Regions from separate parts of the Atlantibacter sp. MEI4A-1023 genome, predicted to be linked through region 1. Evidence: riboswitches for the same ligand, from Rfam matches in the RefSeq annotation. Region 1 holds a riboswitch; the other holds the start of a gene.
The links. A riboswitch is a leader RNA that binds a small molecule or an ion and turns the genes downstream of it on or off. The one in region 1 is predicted to bind thiamine pyrophosphate.
Positions count from the first base shown of each region.

Region 2: it holds a riboswitch for thiamine pyrophosphate, as region 1 does, so the genes downstream of both, thiM (hydroxyethylthiazole kinase) here and thiB (thiamine ABC transporter substrate binding subunit) in region 1, are expected to answer to the same signal.

Region 1 covers NZ_CM149568.1:706,225-713,527, reverse strand. Annotated here, with positions in the region: gene ACVV26_RS03435 (sugar efflux transporter) at 1-1,179, opposite strand; gene sgrR (HTH-type transcriptional regulator SgrR) at 1,598-3,259, shown strand; TPP riboswitch at 3,296-3,395, shown strand; gene thiB (thiamine ABC transporter substrate binding subunit) at 3,428-4,411, shown strand; gene thiP (thiamine/thiamine pyrophosphate ABC transporter permease ThiP) at 4,387-5,997, shown strand; gene thiQ (thiamine ABC transporter ATP-binding protein ThiQ) at 5,981-6,679, shown strand; gene ACVV26_RS03410 (DedA family protein) at 6,676-7,303, opposite strand, start outside.
Region 2 covers NZ_CM149568.1:3,033,612-3,040,914, reverse strand. Annotated here, with positions in the region: gene ACVV26_RS14565 (hypothetical protein) at 1-939, opposite strand, end outside; gene ACVV26_RS14560 (type III restriction endonuclease subunit R) at 1,868-3,424, opposite strand; gene ACVV26_RS14555 (hypothetical protein) at 3,655-3,825, opposite strand; TPP riboswitch at 4,248-4,344, shown strand; gene thiM (hydroxyethylthiazole kinase) at 4,379-5,167, shown strand; gene thiD (bifunctional hydroxymethylpyrimidine kinase/phosphomethylpyrimidine kinase) at 5,164-5,964, shown strand; gene fbaB (class I fructose-bisphosphate aldolase) at 6,144-7,196, shown strand.

The DNA of each region.
Region 1 (7,303 bases):
TTAGACGTCTTTTACCCGCGACGTGATCAGCAGGGTAAAAATGCCCATCCCCGCCACCGCCCAGTACACCGCATAGTGCCCGAAGCTTTCCACCAGCGCGCCCTGAATCACCCCCGCCAGGATCACCCCGGTTGAAATGCTATTGGTGAACAGCGTGGTCGCCGATCCCGCCCTCCCCGGCATCAGGTCCTGAAACCAGATCATGCCGATCGCCGCGATAATCCCGATAAACACCGCGTTAAAAATTTGCAGCATCAGCAGCGCCTGCTGGCTCTGGAACAGCAGCAGGCCGATATAGAACAGAATGGCGGAAACCACTGCCAGCAGCATGATCCTCCGCTTACCGACGCGCTTCACGTAATAGCCCGCCAGCAGCATCACCGGGATTTCCAGCCCGGCAGCGGTGCCCATCAGTACGCCCGCCAGCTTATCCGGCAACCCCAGCTCGCTGCTGATCCACAGCGGCATATCGATAAAATACATGGTGTTGCAGGTCCACATCAGCACCGAGGCGATAAACAACAGCCGCACGTTTTTATCCTGCCAGCCGCTCACCTGGGTTAACGCCATATCAGTTTGCAGCGTTTCGCGCGGGACCGACGGCAGCGCCAGCGCAATCACGATGAGGCTCAGAAAAAAGATCAGCCCGGCAAACAGGAACATAGTGGTAAAGCCGTAATTGAGCGCCAGCAAAAACGCCAGCGGCGGCCCGATGACCCACGCCAGCGACAGCTGCGCACGCATCACCGAACTGAACATCACCGCTTCGCGCGCCGAGCTGTCGGCGTATTCCCGCGCCAGGGCAAACAGCTGCGGCATGGTGGTATTCGCCAGCGCAGACAGCAGCACCCCGGCGGTGATCAGCGTCAGGTAATGGCGGGTAAAGGCAAACAGCACGCAGTTGGCGATGGCCATCAGGCAGCAGAACATAATCAGTTTGCGCCGGTCGCCCTGGGCATCGGAACGCTTCGCCAGCCAGAGGCTCACAACGATCCCGGCCAGGGCGTTGACGGTGTAAAACAGTCCCACCCAGAACGGGCGCACATCCACTTCCCGGCTTAAAAACAGGCTCAGCGTCGGGGCCTGCAATGCGCTGGCAACGCCCACCATAAAGGCGACGCCCATAAACGCCATATAGACCCAGTTCAACCGGCGACTGCGCGTTAAAAACCACTGCATAAGGTGCATCCTTTCATGAAAGAAAAGCTTATACACTAAATCATTCGAACTGCATCGAGGCGGCAACTGAGCGAAGCCCCAGGAGCTTACATAAGTAAGTGACTGGGGTGAGTGAAGGCGGCCAACGAAGAGGCAGTTTGAATGATGACGTGTATAACGAAAAAAGCCAGCAGTTAAAAAACCGCTGGCGGGTGAAAAACACCAATACTCAGTCACACTTGATGCCTGCAATGCGCCGGGAACAACCGATCGCGCTTCAGGACCTTGTGGTAGTGCCACGGGCCAGCGGCCATACCACAACGCTTCTCCCCTAAAACCGCGCTCATCACGGCGGAATCATCACTTTCATCAATACAAATTATTGGCTTAATATAGGGAAAGAAAAATTGATGCGTTTCGCTACAGGAGTTCCTCTTTTATGTCTTCTGCCCGGCTCCAACAACAATTTATTCGTCTGTGGCAATGCTGTGATGGGAAGCCACAGGAGACCACGCTGAATGAACTGGCCGAGCTACTAAACTGCTCGCGCCGCCATATGCGAACGCTGCTAAACGCGATGCAGCAAAAGGGCTGGCTAACGTGGGACGCGGAAGCGGGCCGGGGTAAACGCTCGAAACTGGCGTTCCTGTATACCGGCCTCGCGCTCCAGCAACAGCGCGCCGAAGACCTGCTGGAGCAGGATCGCATCGATCAACTGGTGCAGATCGTTGGCGATAAAGCCGCCGTGCGCCAGATGCTGATTTCCCACCTCGGACGCAGCTTCCGCCAGGGGCGCCATATCTTACGCATCCTCTATTATCGGCCATTAAAAAACCTGCTTCCGGGCAGCGCGCTCCGCCGTTCAGAGACCCATATCGTCCGGCAGATCTTTAGCGGCCTGACTCGCATAAATGAGGAAAACGGGGAAATCGAAGCCGATATCGCCCACCACTGGCAGCAGCTTGGTCCGCAGCACTGGCGTTTCTTTTTGCGGCCCGGCATCCATTTTCATCATGGCCGCGAGCTGGATATGCTGGATGTGATTAGCTCGCTACAACGCATCAACACCCTGCCGCTGTATGCCCATATCACCCGGATCGAATCCCCTACTGCCTGGACGCTGGATATTCACCTCGCCCAGCCGGATCGCTGGCTACCGTGGCTGATGGGCAGCGTCGCGGCGATGATCCTGCCGCGCGAATGGCCGTCGATGAATAACTTCTCCAGCCGTCCGGTTGGCACTGGCCCCTACGCCGTGGTGCGCAACAATAACAACCAGCTTAAGATCCACGCCTTTGATGATTACTTCGGCTACCGGGCGCTGATCGACGAAGTCAATTTCTGGGTGCTGCCGGATCTCGGGGACGAACTAAGCAGCGGCGTGCATCTGGAATCTTCTGCCGAAGGCGAGGAAAAAGCGGTGGAAAGCCGCCTCGAAGAGGGTTGCTACTATTTGCTTTACGACCAGCGCTCCCCACGCGGCGCGCTGCCGCAGGTGAAAAGCTGGCTCAGCCACGTGCTGTCGCCAGTGAATTTGCTGTGGCGGGCCAGCGAACAACACCAGCGCTACTGGTTCCCGGCATATGGTCTTTTGCCGCGCTGGCACCACACCCACCCCTCCACCGCCAGTGAGAAACCCGCCGGGCTGGAAACCCTAACGCTGACTTTTTATCGCGAACATATCGAACACCGGGTGATCGCCGAGATCATGTCGTCCATCCTGGCGGAGCACCACGTCAAGCTGGTGATCGAGGAAGTGGACTACGATGAGTGGCATCGGGGGGAAATTGTCAGCGATATCTGGCTGAACAGCGCCAACTTCACCCTGCCGCTGGAGTTTTCCCTGTTCGCACATCTGTTTGAAACGCCGCTGATGCAGCACTGCGTGCCTGTCGACTGGCAGGCGGATGCGCAACGCTGGCAGGCAGGCGAACTGAATCATGCGGCGTGGTGCCAGCAATTGCTTGAGCAACAAGCCATTTTGCCGCTGATCCACCACTGGCTGATGATCCAGGGCCAGCGCAGTATGCGCGGTGTGCGGATGAACACCCTCGGCTGGTTTGATTTTAAATCCGCCTGGTTTGCGCCGCCGGAGCCATAATCCTTTTAAACATTTATTAAATCATTACAATACAGTTCGTTCTCAACGGGGTGCCGCAGCAAACTGCGCGCTGAGATAATACCCGTCGAACCTGATCCGGATAACGCCGGCGAAGGGATTTGAGGCTGCCTGCTCAAAATCCTTTGCCACTTCCTTTTGAGGTGCAAAGTGTTCAAAAAATTTCTCCCATTACTGGTCCTCGCGGCCGCTCCGGTTTTCGCGAAGCCTGCGCTCACCGTTTATACCTACGACTCTTTCTCCGCTGACTGGGGCCCAGGCCCGAAAGTCAAAGCCGCGTTTGAAAAAGAGTGCGATTGCGAACTCACGTTCGTGGCGCTGGAAGACGGCGTCTCGCTGCTGAACCGTCTGCGGATGGAAGGCAAAAACAGCAAAGCCGATGTGATCCTCGGGCTGGACAACAACCTGCTGGAAGCGGCAACCCAAACCGGTCAGTTCGCCAAAAGCGGCGTAAAAAGCGATACCGTAAACGTGCCGGGTGGCTGGCAAAATGACACCTTCGTGCCGTTTGATTACGGCTATTTCGCGTTTGTGTACGACAAAACCAAACTGGCGAACCCGCCGAAAAGCCTGAAGGAGTTGGTGGAAAGCGACCAGAAATGGCGGGTGATTTACCAGGACCCGCGCACCAGTACGCCAGGCCTGGGTCTGCTGCTGTGGATGCAAAAAGTGTATGGCGATAACGCGCCGGATGCCTGGAAAAAGCTGGCGGCGAAAACCGTCACGGTCACTAAAGGCTGGAGCGAAGCCTATGGCCTGTTCCAGAAGGGCGAAAGCGATCTGGTGCTGAGCTACACCACCTCTCCGGCGTACCACATCATCGAAGAGAAAAAGGATCAATACGCCGCCGCCAACTTCAGCGAAGGACACTACTTGCAGGTGGAAGTCGCCGGGCGTCTGGCAAGCAGTAAGCAGCCGGAGCTGGCGCAAAAATTCCTGACCTTTATGGTCTCACCGGCGTTCCAGAACACCATCGCTACCGGCAACTGGATGTATCCGGTCACAGACGTCGCCCTGCCGCAGGGCTTTGAGCTGCTCACCAAACCGCAAACCACCTTACAGTTCACGCCGCAGGAAGTCGCGTCCCAGCGCGCAAACTGGATTAATACATGGCTGCGCGCCGTCAGCCGCTAATTCCGGGCTGGCTGTGGCCGGGTGTCATCGCCGCGCTGATCATGGTGGCGGTGGCGGTGGCGGCCTTTAGCGCGCTGTGGTTCAACGCGCCGCAAACGGATGGCGCAGGCTTCTGGCAGGACAGCTATCTCTGGCATGTAGTGCGCTTCTCATTCTGGCAGGCGCTGCTGTCCGCGCTACTGTCGGTTATCCCCGCCATTCCCCTTGCCCGCGCCCTGTACCGGCGGCGTTTTCCTGGCCGCCAGGCGCTGCTACGCCTGTGCGCGATGACGTTAATTCTGCCGGTGCTGGTGGCGGTTTTCGGCCTGCTCAGCGTTTACGGGCGCACCGGCTGGCTGGCGGCGCTGTGGGCTAAACTGGGCCTGGAGTGGACCTTCTCCCCGTACGGCTTACAGGGCATTTTGCTGGCCCATGTATTCTTTAATATGCCGATGGCGACCCGTCTGCTGCTGCAAACCCTTGAGCAAATCCCCGGCGAACAGCGCCAGATTGCCGCCCAACTGGGTATGCGCGGCTGGCATTTTTTCCGGCTGGTGGAGTGGCCGTGGATCCGCCGCCAGTTGCCATCGGTGGCGGCGCTGATCTTTATGCTCTGCTTCGCCAGCTTCGCCACGGTACTCTCGCTGGGCGGCGGGCCGCAGGCGACTACCATCGAGCTGGCCATCTACCAGGCACTGAGTTTCGATTACGATCCGGCGCGCGCCGCACTGCTGGCGCTGATCCAGATGACCTGCTGTCTGGGGCTGGTACTGCTGAGCCAGCGCTTAGGCAAAGCCATTGCGCCGGGCGTTAATCAAATCCACGGCTGGCGCGATCCTCAGGATAGCTGGCGCAGCAAGCTGGCCGATGGGCTGCTGATCGGCCTGGCGCTGATCCTGATGCTGCCGCCGCTGATGGCGGTCATCATTGATGGCCTGCAGGGCGACATCCTGCGGGTGCTGTCGCAATCCATTCTCTGGGATGCGCTATGGGCCTCGCTGCGCATCGCGCTGGGTGCCGGGCTGCTGTGCGTGACGCTGACCATGATGTTGCTGTGGAGCGGGCGCGAACTGTATCTGCGCCAGCGGCGGCTGGCGGCGCAGAGTCTGGAACTTAGCGGCATGTTGATTCTGGCCATGCCGGGCATTGTGCTGGCGACGGGTTTCTTCCTGCTGCTCAATAACACCATCGGATTGCCGGAATCGGCGGACGGCATCGTGATTTTCACTAACGCACTGATGGCGGTGCCCTATGCCCAGAAAGTGCTGGATAACCCGATGCGCGACATCGCGTTGCGTTACGGGCCGCTGTGCCAGTCGCTGGATATTCAGGGACTGAACCGCCTGAAGATTATCGAACTGCGGGCGCTGAAAAAACCGATCGCCCAGGCGATGGCCTTTGCCAGCGTGTTGTCGATTGGCGATTTCGGGGTGGTGGCGCTGTTCGGTAATGATAACTTCCGCACGCTGCCTTATTACCTGTACCAGCAGATTGGCGCGTATCGCAGCGACGACGGCGCGGTGACCGCACTGTTGCTGCTGTTACTCTGCTTTGCGCTTTTTACGGTCATTGAAAAACTGGCGGGACGACATGCTAACGCTCACTGATGTAACCTGGCTTTACCACCATCTGCCGATGCGTTTTTCGTTTCACGCCGATGCGGGTGAACGGATCGCCATTCTTGGGCCAAGCGGTGCCGGAAAAAGCACCCTGCTGAATTTGATTGCCGGATTCCTGAGCCCGGCGAGCGGGCGCATTGCGCTCAACGGAGGCGATCATACCCACACGCCACCCGCGAAGCGCCCGGTGTCGATGCTGTTCCAGGAAAACAATCTGTTTAACCACTTAACGGTGCGCCAGAATATCGGGCTGGGATTGCATCCGGGGCTGAAACTTAACGATGCGCAGCGTGATGAGATCACTACGCTGGCGGGGAAAATGGGCTTAACCGAACTGCTGGATCGGCTGCCGGGTGAACTGTCGGGCGGCCAGCGTCAACGGGCGGCGCTGGCGCGCTGTCTGATCCGCCAGCAGCCGATTTTGCTGCTGGACGAACCCTTCTCGGCGCTGGATCCGGCGCTGCGCCAGGAAATGCTCCGGCTTCTACGCACCCTGTGCCACGAGCGCAATATGACGTTGTTGATGGTTTCGCACAGCCTGGAAGATGCGCAGAGCATCGCCCCACGCAGCCTGGTGGTGCGCGATGGGCGCATCATCTGGGATGGAGCCACCGCCACGTTACTGGAAGGAAACAGCGACGCCTCAGCCTTGCTGGGCATCCCGCGTTAAAAACCGGCGACTACCTTCCAGAGAATGGCTCGGTACACCGGCATCAGGGGGTGATTCAGGATGGCGATTAACGCGCCTATCCCCGCCACGCTGACCAGCGGCGCTAACCACAATAATCTGCCGCGTGGCAGCCACTGCACCAGTTTCTCGCCTGGATTGGCTTTCGCGCTGCGCCACAATCGCCAGCACAGCCATGCTGCCAGCCAGAGCAGCAACGCCACGCCAAGCAGCATCCACTTAAACGCCCCGCTTTGCTGATCCGCCGGGATATCAATGGCGGCACCGGCGAGAATGCCGGGCAGGAAATAACATGGCGGCCAGAACAGACAGCCAATCAGGTTCGGTGGGAGAAATTTGATCGCCGGGAGATCCAACATTCCGGCGACCATCGGCACCAGCGGGCGCGTCGGCCCGACAAAGCGCCCCACCAGGATGGTGAACATACTGTGCTGATGCAGCGCGTGCTCGGTTTTATCCAGCAGCGCTTTGTTTTTCTTAAGGAATGACCAGCGGTGCAGCGGCTTTTTAAAGCGCCAGCCCAGCCAGAACGAGATCCAGTCGCCCAGCATACAGCCGACAATCCCTGCCGCCCAGGCCTGATAAAAATTCACTTCGCCACTGCCG
Region 2 (7,303 bases), 2.3 Mb from region 1:
GATAGAGGAAAGTAAGTTAAATACGCATTCATTAAAAGATTTCTGAACTACATTCTGTTCTTTAAAATACGCCACAGTAACTCGATCATGTTCATACGCAATTTCTTTTCTTTCATGTTTCCGCTGGGGTTCATCAAGTAGATCCCAATTAGTAGCATCAGATCTTTCTTTTAATAATTGATGTTGGGTTTTATGCCATTCATTCAACGGAGACAAACGGTATTTGTACGTCTGACGGCAATTGGAATTTTCTATTTTCGACATATATACATTAAGGCTCACCCCATAATCTAAGTAGTCACTTTCTGCCACATTTCTTTCTACTGAATCATTTGGGTAAGATGCTATTTCCTCAAGTATTTTTTTAGTCAATTCAGGATTTTCTTTTAAATCCTTACTAATTAATTCTTGTGCTCGCTCCTTTCTACCATCATCAGAGAATATAGCCACATACTTAGCAGCCTTATCCTGTTCAGCTTTATCGGCTGCCGCTAACGCATCTTGTGCCGCCTTTTCAGCCTTTTTAACTTTTTGCTCTTCTACGAATTTTGTATAATCGGTAACGTTAGTAATGTTATTTTCACGAGCAATAGCAAACTCTTTACCGTCTTTAAATCCAAGTTTTTGTGCTCTGGATTCATCGCTTGAGGATCGGGCAGCACTTGCCACGATAGCAAGACCAATAATAAGTACCGGAACCGTGTAATTATTCACGAATTTATAGGACAAGAACTTAGATTTCAGAGTTCCAAATGCCAGTACTCCCCAGACTATCGCCGTAATACATGCCAATAGTTGACACAATCCAGCGGCTGTAAGCATCACTACGGACCAGATCCCCGTACCGGTTGCGAAAAGATCCCCAAATTTCTCCATTGACGCAAGGAATAAAAATACTCCCCAAATACCATAGATTCCTATTTTTAAATATTTACTCACCACAATTATCCTTTAAGAATATTCCAAATCAATGGTTCATTCCATTTTAATTATCGGCAAGAATTCGTTTACCTTTAGGAATTTCCATTAAAAAGGGATCCCCCCATAGTCCATAGATTATCAGTTGTACAACTCTCACAACTTTATCACTCCCGTTAGCTTCTTTCAGACCAAAAGTACGGACTGAAACCATCCGTTTTCACGCTCTCAAGCGTATCACGTACATCCAACGGTGATCGATATTAACGATCAATAACAAGTAAATTGATCGTTTAAATCTATCAAAATCTATTAATCCAATACAAATCAATAGGTAAAAACGATCAAGGGGATTCGTAGAAGTTGAAAAAGGCTATGTATCTGATTTCAAGGCAAGGAGTATTTGCTGAGCACTATCTCAGACGCTCTTAAAGCGTCGCTACGGCGTTTTATGGGGTTTTGTACATTCAGGTATTTCAGTGATGAACAACACGTTAAAGGGCTTCCAGTGCGTTTTGTCGGAAACACCATCATAGAAAGGGATTGATCGCATCGGGTTCGCTTCGCTCTGAGCAGTACTGATAGTGCTTTTCCAGTAACTGAAACAGCAGATACTCCACTAAGTACGCAAAAGGAATTGATAGCACATTAAGAACTGAAATATTAATGAGTTATGTACTTCTAAAAAGAACAAAAAACGCGATTGGTTCGCTCTGCCAGTGACTGAAAGGAACGCAGCAGTAGAACCAAATCCAGCGAACAGTACTCGCTTGCGGGTACTGTTTAATCATTTTATATATGTATAACAATGTGATAGCTATCAAGTACTCACTGCGTGAGCACTCTCACTAACTACCCGAAACAGTTCGCTTGCTTCGCCGCTACTGCTTTCAGGCAGTTAATTCGCTTTCGCTATTTGGTTGATGTCCGTTTTTTCTCTAAGTATATATTATAAGGGATTATTTTTGGACATGCTGCTGCTTTTCATGTCGGTGTTTCGGACTGAATGTGCATCTCTTTTTTGTACTGCTTTCTGGTATCTGTCCCACATAGCCGTAGTATCGTCAGTACTGAGATCCGCGTTGACAGTACTTGCAAGAAATGCTTTGAATGCCACTAACTCAAGCCCCGGATTATCCTTTTTCCAGCGACTGAAACGCTTCGATTTTGTATCACTCAATGCAGGCAGTCTCTTAACGTTTGTGGCTCCTTTTGGCCTTCCTGATGCCCCCGGTGCTACGTTTTCCAGCACTCCGGGAATATGTTCAATATTTGTACTCAATGATTCAGCCTGCCATTTATCGAACACATAGACAATCTGAGTTGCATCATTGTTGAACTGACGTGATATCCCCCTTAAAGCGAACTGGTGAAGGTTTTCGTACTCTCTTGCCTGATGGATGTCTTCACCTGTAATCTTTAATAGCAATTCACACAGCTTCGCTTCTGTATCGTCTGGACGCATACAGGCTAACCAGACGCATGTATGTCGATCTTTGTAGTCGTTATGCCCCCTCGCATCAGGGCTTATTCTGTAAGCCTTGTGCAGCTTCTGCTTGTCGGTATTGTTGTTCGTCCAGTAGTATTCCTGACCTTCGAGTACTTCAGAGAGGTAAGCATAAACACGCTGAAGTTGACCAGGATTCCTTTCCTTCCATGTCTTTGATAATTTTATATTTTCTGAGAAATAGTATACTTTGAGGCGTTCAGTTAAAGGTACTTTTCGTTGTTGCAGATCATCCAGACTGATTTCTTCAAACAACCCTTGATTTGCCTTATAAATCAATGAGTTTTCGAAGTTTGCTCCCATGAAAGTAACAGGTAATCCGAGATACTTACTGAGATCTTTCCATCCAAGAATGCTCAATTGCACTTTCTCTGGATCGACAAAGTAATCGTTATTCATGATGAAAATATCATTCTCAGCTATAACAGAAAGCTCTTGGGCGATTTTGTTCATTAAATCCCCTTTTACTGCTTTCTTTTTAGCTGTTAAATATCGTTCCTTTTCCTCGTCGACAATCTCATGCTCCTGCATCAGTTCATGATATATAATGTCTTTGATTCTCTGATTATCGTCATTAATATTTTTGAATGAATGAAAATTAGTCACATCATCAAACCAAATCTGCCAATCTTCTAACATTTCAACTGGTATTCTAAAAAATGTTTTATCACTAATGATAAGAACCCGCTCAACTGGTGCTTTGAGGAAATCCAGCACTGTATTAATGACATTTTTACTCCTGGGCATTAAATCACTAATTAGCAATTTGCAGCTATCAAAGTTTTTAGACGTATCTGTTGCAAGTTTCTGCGTATTTTGTACGATAATGAACTTTTCAGTACTGTCTTTCGTTTTAAGTACTTTATTGATATTCTCACATAATTGATATGTTTTACCTGAACCACACTCAGCAGATACATACTTAAACTTGTTATAAATAGTTGTAGGATTAATCATTTGCACATGCTCCATATTGATTAATTTAGAAAGGTCAGCCATTCCTGTGTCTGTCCTTTCGTCGTTTTACTTATTGGTATTTTTGAGTTGTGACGACTACAAAACAATGTTTATAAAAAAGTGAAATAATCAGCTTCACCGTCTAAAAAGCTACAGGTAGTTTCATAATTATTTTCGTACACATCGTAAATTTTAGTTCGTTATCTTCTGTGCCAGAATTAGCAGGCTGAGTTGCTTAATGATTAAGGCTTGGCCTATTGATAAGTAATCTCTTATTTTTTGTTCTGCTCTATGTTGATTTGTGATTTCATCCTTTCGCAATTTGTGGCTGTGTTTGATAACTCTGGTGGGAAATTACCTGTGGCTACCATATAATTATATTCATCTTCTAATTCTTTCCATTTTAATAGGAAAATTTCTTCTTGGTATTCTTTCATTTTCATATAATCACCTTTTATTCTTTTATTAACGCAGGGTTGTTGTCTGCACTCGCATTATACCACATAAAATTAACCCGTTTCATTTTTGTAGTTAATGAAATAGAGTAAAGAGAAGTGCTGTATAAAACACTTATCACATAGTTAGCCTTGCTATATATAAGATAAGTTCTCCCAACTATACTGGAGTCTATTTATTTCATCAGATACTGTTGTTTTTTATGCATTACAATGTCGGATTCTTGGTTCCAAATAAATCGAGCAACTATTAGTGTTTCAAAATAAAGTTTGGAACTGTTAATTAATTCATATGAGGTACAAAATGGGGTACTCGGTGGGGTACAGCGTGTATAAGTGACGTCACCACTGGTAAACTTGCGTCGGCGAGCAATTTAACCTAAGCTCGCAAAAATTAAGAGAAATGTAATCAACTTGACTCGGGGTGCCCTTCTTTGTGAAGGCTGAGAAATACCCGTACCACCTGATCTGGATAATGCCAGCGTAGGGAAGTCAGATACCTGCCGGGTATCCCTTCTTCACAGCCTGGCAGGAGCGAAACATGCAACCTGACCTGCTTTCCCCCGCGCATACCGCGCACGTCGCCAGCCTGCTGGCCGCACATTCTCCACTCATTCACTGTCTTACCAATCAAGTCGTGCAGTCTTTTACTGCCAACGTGCTGCTCGCCGTAGGCGCCTCTCCCGCTATGGTGGTGGATCACGAAGAAGCGCTGGCGTTTAGCGCCATTGCCGATGCGCTGCTGATCAATATCGGCACGCTGACCCGCGAACAGGCGCTGGCGATGCGGGCGGCGATTGATGGCGCTAACCGCGCGGGCAAACCCTGGACGCTCGACCCGGTTGCCGTAGGCCCGCTGGCGTTTCGCAGCCGCTTTGCCCGGGAGATCCTTGCGCAGAAACCTGGGGCTATCCGCGGCAACGCTTCGGAAATCCTCGCGCTGGCGGGGAATGGCGCAGGCGGGCGCGGCGTGGATACCACCCAGGGCGCGCAGGAAGCGTTAAGCGCGGCCTGCGAACTGGCCCGGCAAACCGGAACGGTAGTGGCGGTGACTGGCGAGGTGGATTACGTCACTGATGGCGAGCGTACCCTGGCGGTTACCGGCGGCGACCCGCTGATGACGCGGGTGGTAGGCACCGGCTGCGCCTTATCGGCGGTGGTCGCGGCAGCCTGCGCCTTGCCGGGTTCGCGGCTGGACAACGTCGCGGCGGCCTGCGGGATTTTTGCTCAGGCCGGCAAGCGGGCGGCTACGCAATGCCAGGGGCCGGGCAGCTTTCCGGCCGCTTTTCTCGACGCGCTGTCTCTCCTGCACAAGGAGGCGGCACGATGAAACGCATTAACGCATTGACTATTGCCGGTACCGATCCCAGCGGCGGCGCGGGTATCCAGGCAGATTTAAAAACCTTCTCCGCGCTGGGAGCCTATGGCGCGACGGTGATCACCGCGCTGGTGGCGCAAAACACCTGCGGTGTGCAGTCGGTTTATCGCATCGAGCCGCATTTCGTGGCAGCGCAGCTTGATTCCGTGTTTAGCGACTTACGCATCGATACCGTGAAAATCGGCATGCTGGCGGAAACGGATATCGTCGATGCCGTGGCCGAACGGCTGGCGCACTACCGGGTCGCCAACGTAGTGCTGGACACGGTGATGCTGGCGAAGAGCGGGGATCCGCTGCTGTCACCATCGGCGGTGGCGACCCTGCGCGAGCGGTTATTGCCCCACGTTGCGCTGATCACGCCAAACTTACCTGAAGCCGCCGCGCTGCTGGATGCGCCCCATGCCCGCAACGAGCAGGAGATGCACCATCAGGGTGAAGCGCTGCTGGCACTCGGCTGTGAAGCGGTGCTGATGAAAGGCGGTCATCTCGACGACCCGGAAAGCCCCGACTGGCTGTTTACGCGCGATGGCGCAACACGCTTTACCGCACCGCGCATCGCCACTAAAAACACCCACGGCACCGGCTGTACGCTGTCGGCGGCGCTGGCGGCGTTGCGCCCGCGCCATCAAAACTGGGCGGATACGGTGGTGGAAGCCAAAGCCTGGCTGTCGGCGGCGCTGGCGGCGGCGGACTCGCTGGAAGTGGGTCAGGGCATCGGCCCGGTTCATCATTTTCACGCCTGGTGGTAATGCGCTTCGTCTAAGTGATTGCTGTTAAGGTAGTTTTTCATTCTGTGAGCTGAAAGGATACAGGCGAAAAATGCGCCAGATGGTGGAAAATTACCCGTTTGCGTATCAGACTTAGTGCTGCCCGCGCCCTTGCGGGCAGGGAACTTCTCACCTCACAGAGGACCTTACGGGAGCGTATTATGACTGATATTGCGCAGTTGCTTGGCAAAGAGGCCGATAGCCTGTTACAGCATCGTTGTATGACCATTCCGGCAGACAATCTTTACCTGCCCGGCGCGGATTATGTCGACCGAGTGATGGTTGACAACAACCGCCCGCCTGCGGTGCTGCGAAACATGCAAACCCTTTACAACACCGGGCGGCTGGCAGGGACGGGCTACCTGTCTATTCTGCCGGTTGACCAGGGCGTAGAGCATTCGGCAGGTGCCTCGTTTGCTGCCAACCCGCTCTATTTCGATCCGAAGAACATCGTTGAACTGGCGATTGAAGCGGGCTGTAACTGTGTTGCGTCAACCTATGGCGTGCTGGCCTCGGTGTCGCGCCGCTATGCCCACCGCATTCCGTTTTTGGTGAAGCTTAACCACAACGAAACCCTGAGCTACCCGAATACCTATGACCAGACGCTGTACGCTAGCGTCGAACAGGCTTTTAATCTCGGTGCGGTTGCCGTCGGCGCAACCATCTATTTTGGCTCTGAAGAGTCGCGTCGCCAGATTGAAGAAATTTCGGCGGCGTTTGAACGTGCTCATGAGCTGGGTATGGTGACGGTGCTGTGGGCCTATCTGCGTAACGCCGGCTTCAAGAAAGACGGCGTTGATTACCACGTCAGCGCCGATTTAACCGGTCAGGCCAACCATCTGGCGGCCACCATCGGCGCGGATATCGTGAAGCAGAAGATGGCGGAAAATAACGGCGGCTATAAAGCGGTGAATTATGGTTATACCGACGAGCGCGTCTACAGCAAATTAACCAGCGATAATCCTATCGACTTGGTGCGTTATCAGCTGGCGAACTGCTATATGGGGCGTGCCGGATTAATAAATTCCGGCGGCGCGTCGGGCGGCGAAGCCGATTTAACGGATGCGGTGAAAACGGCGGTGATTAATAAGCGTGCCGGAGGCATGGGATTAATTCTGGGGCGTAAAGCCTTTAAGAAATCCATGGCCGACGGCGTGAAGTTAATTAACGCCGTTCAGGATGTATATCTGGATGGTAAAGTGACCATCGCCTGATAAAGGGTATCAACCGGGCGGTGCGCATTATCCGCCCGGTTATCTGTCATTATTAAATGTTCACGCCTCTTTCCATCAAATAGTGCTGATTTATTCTTAAGTGAGCC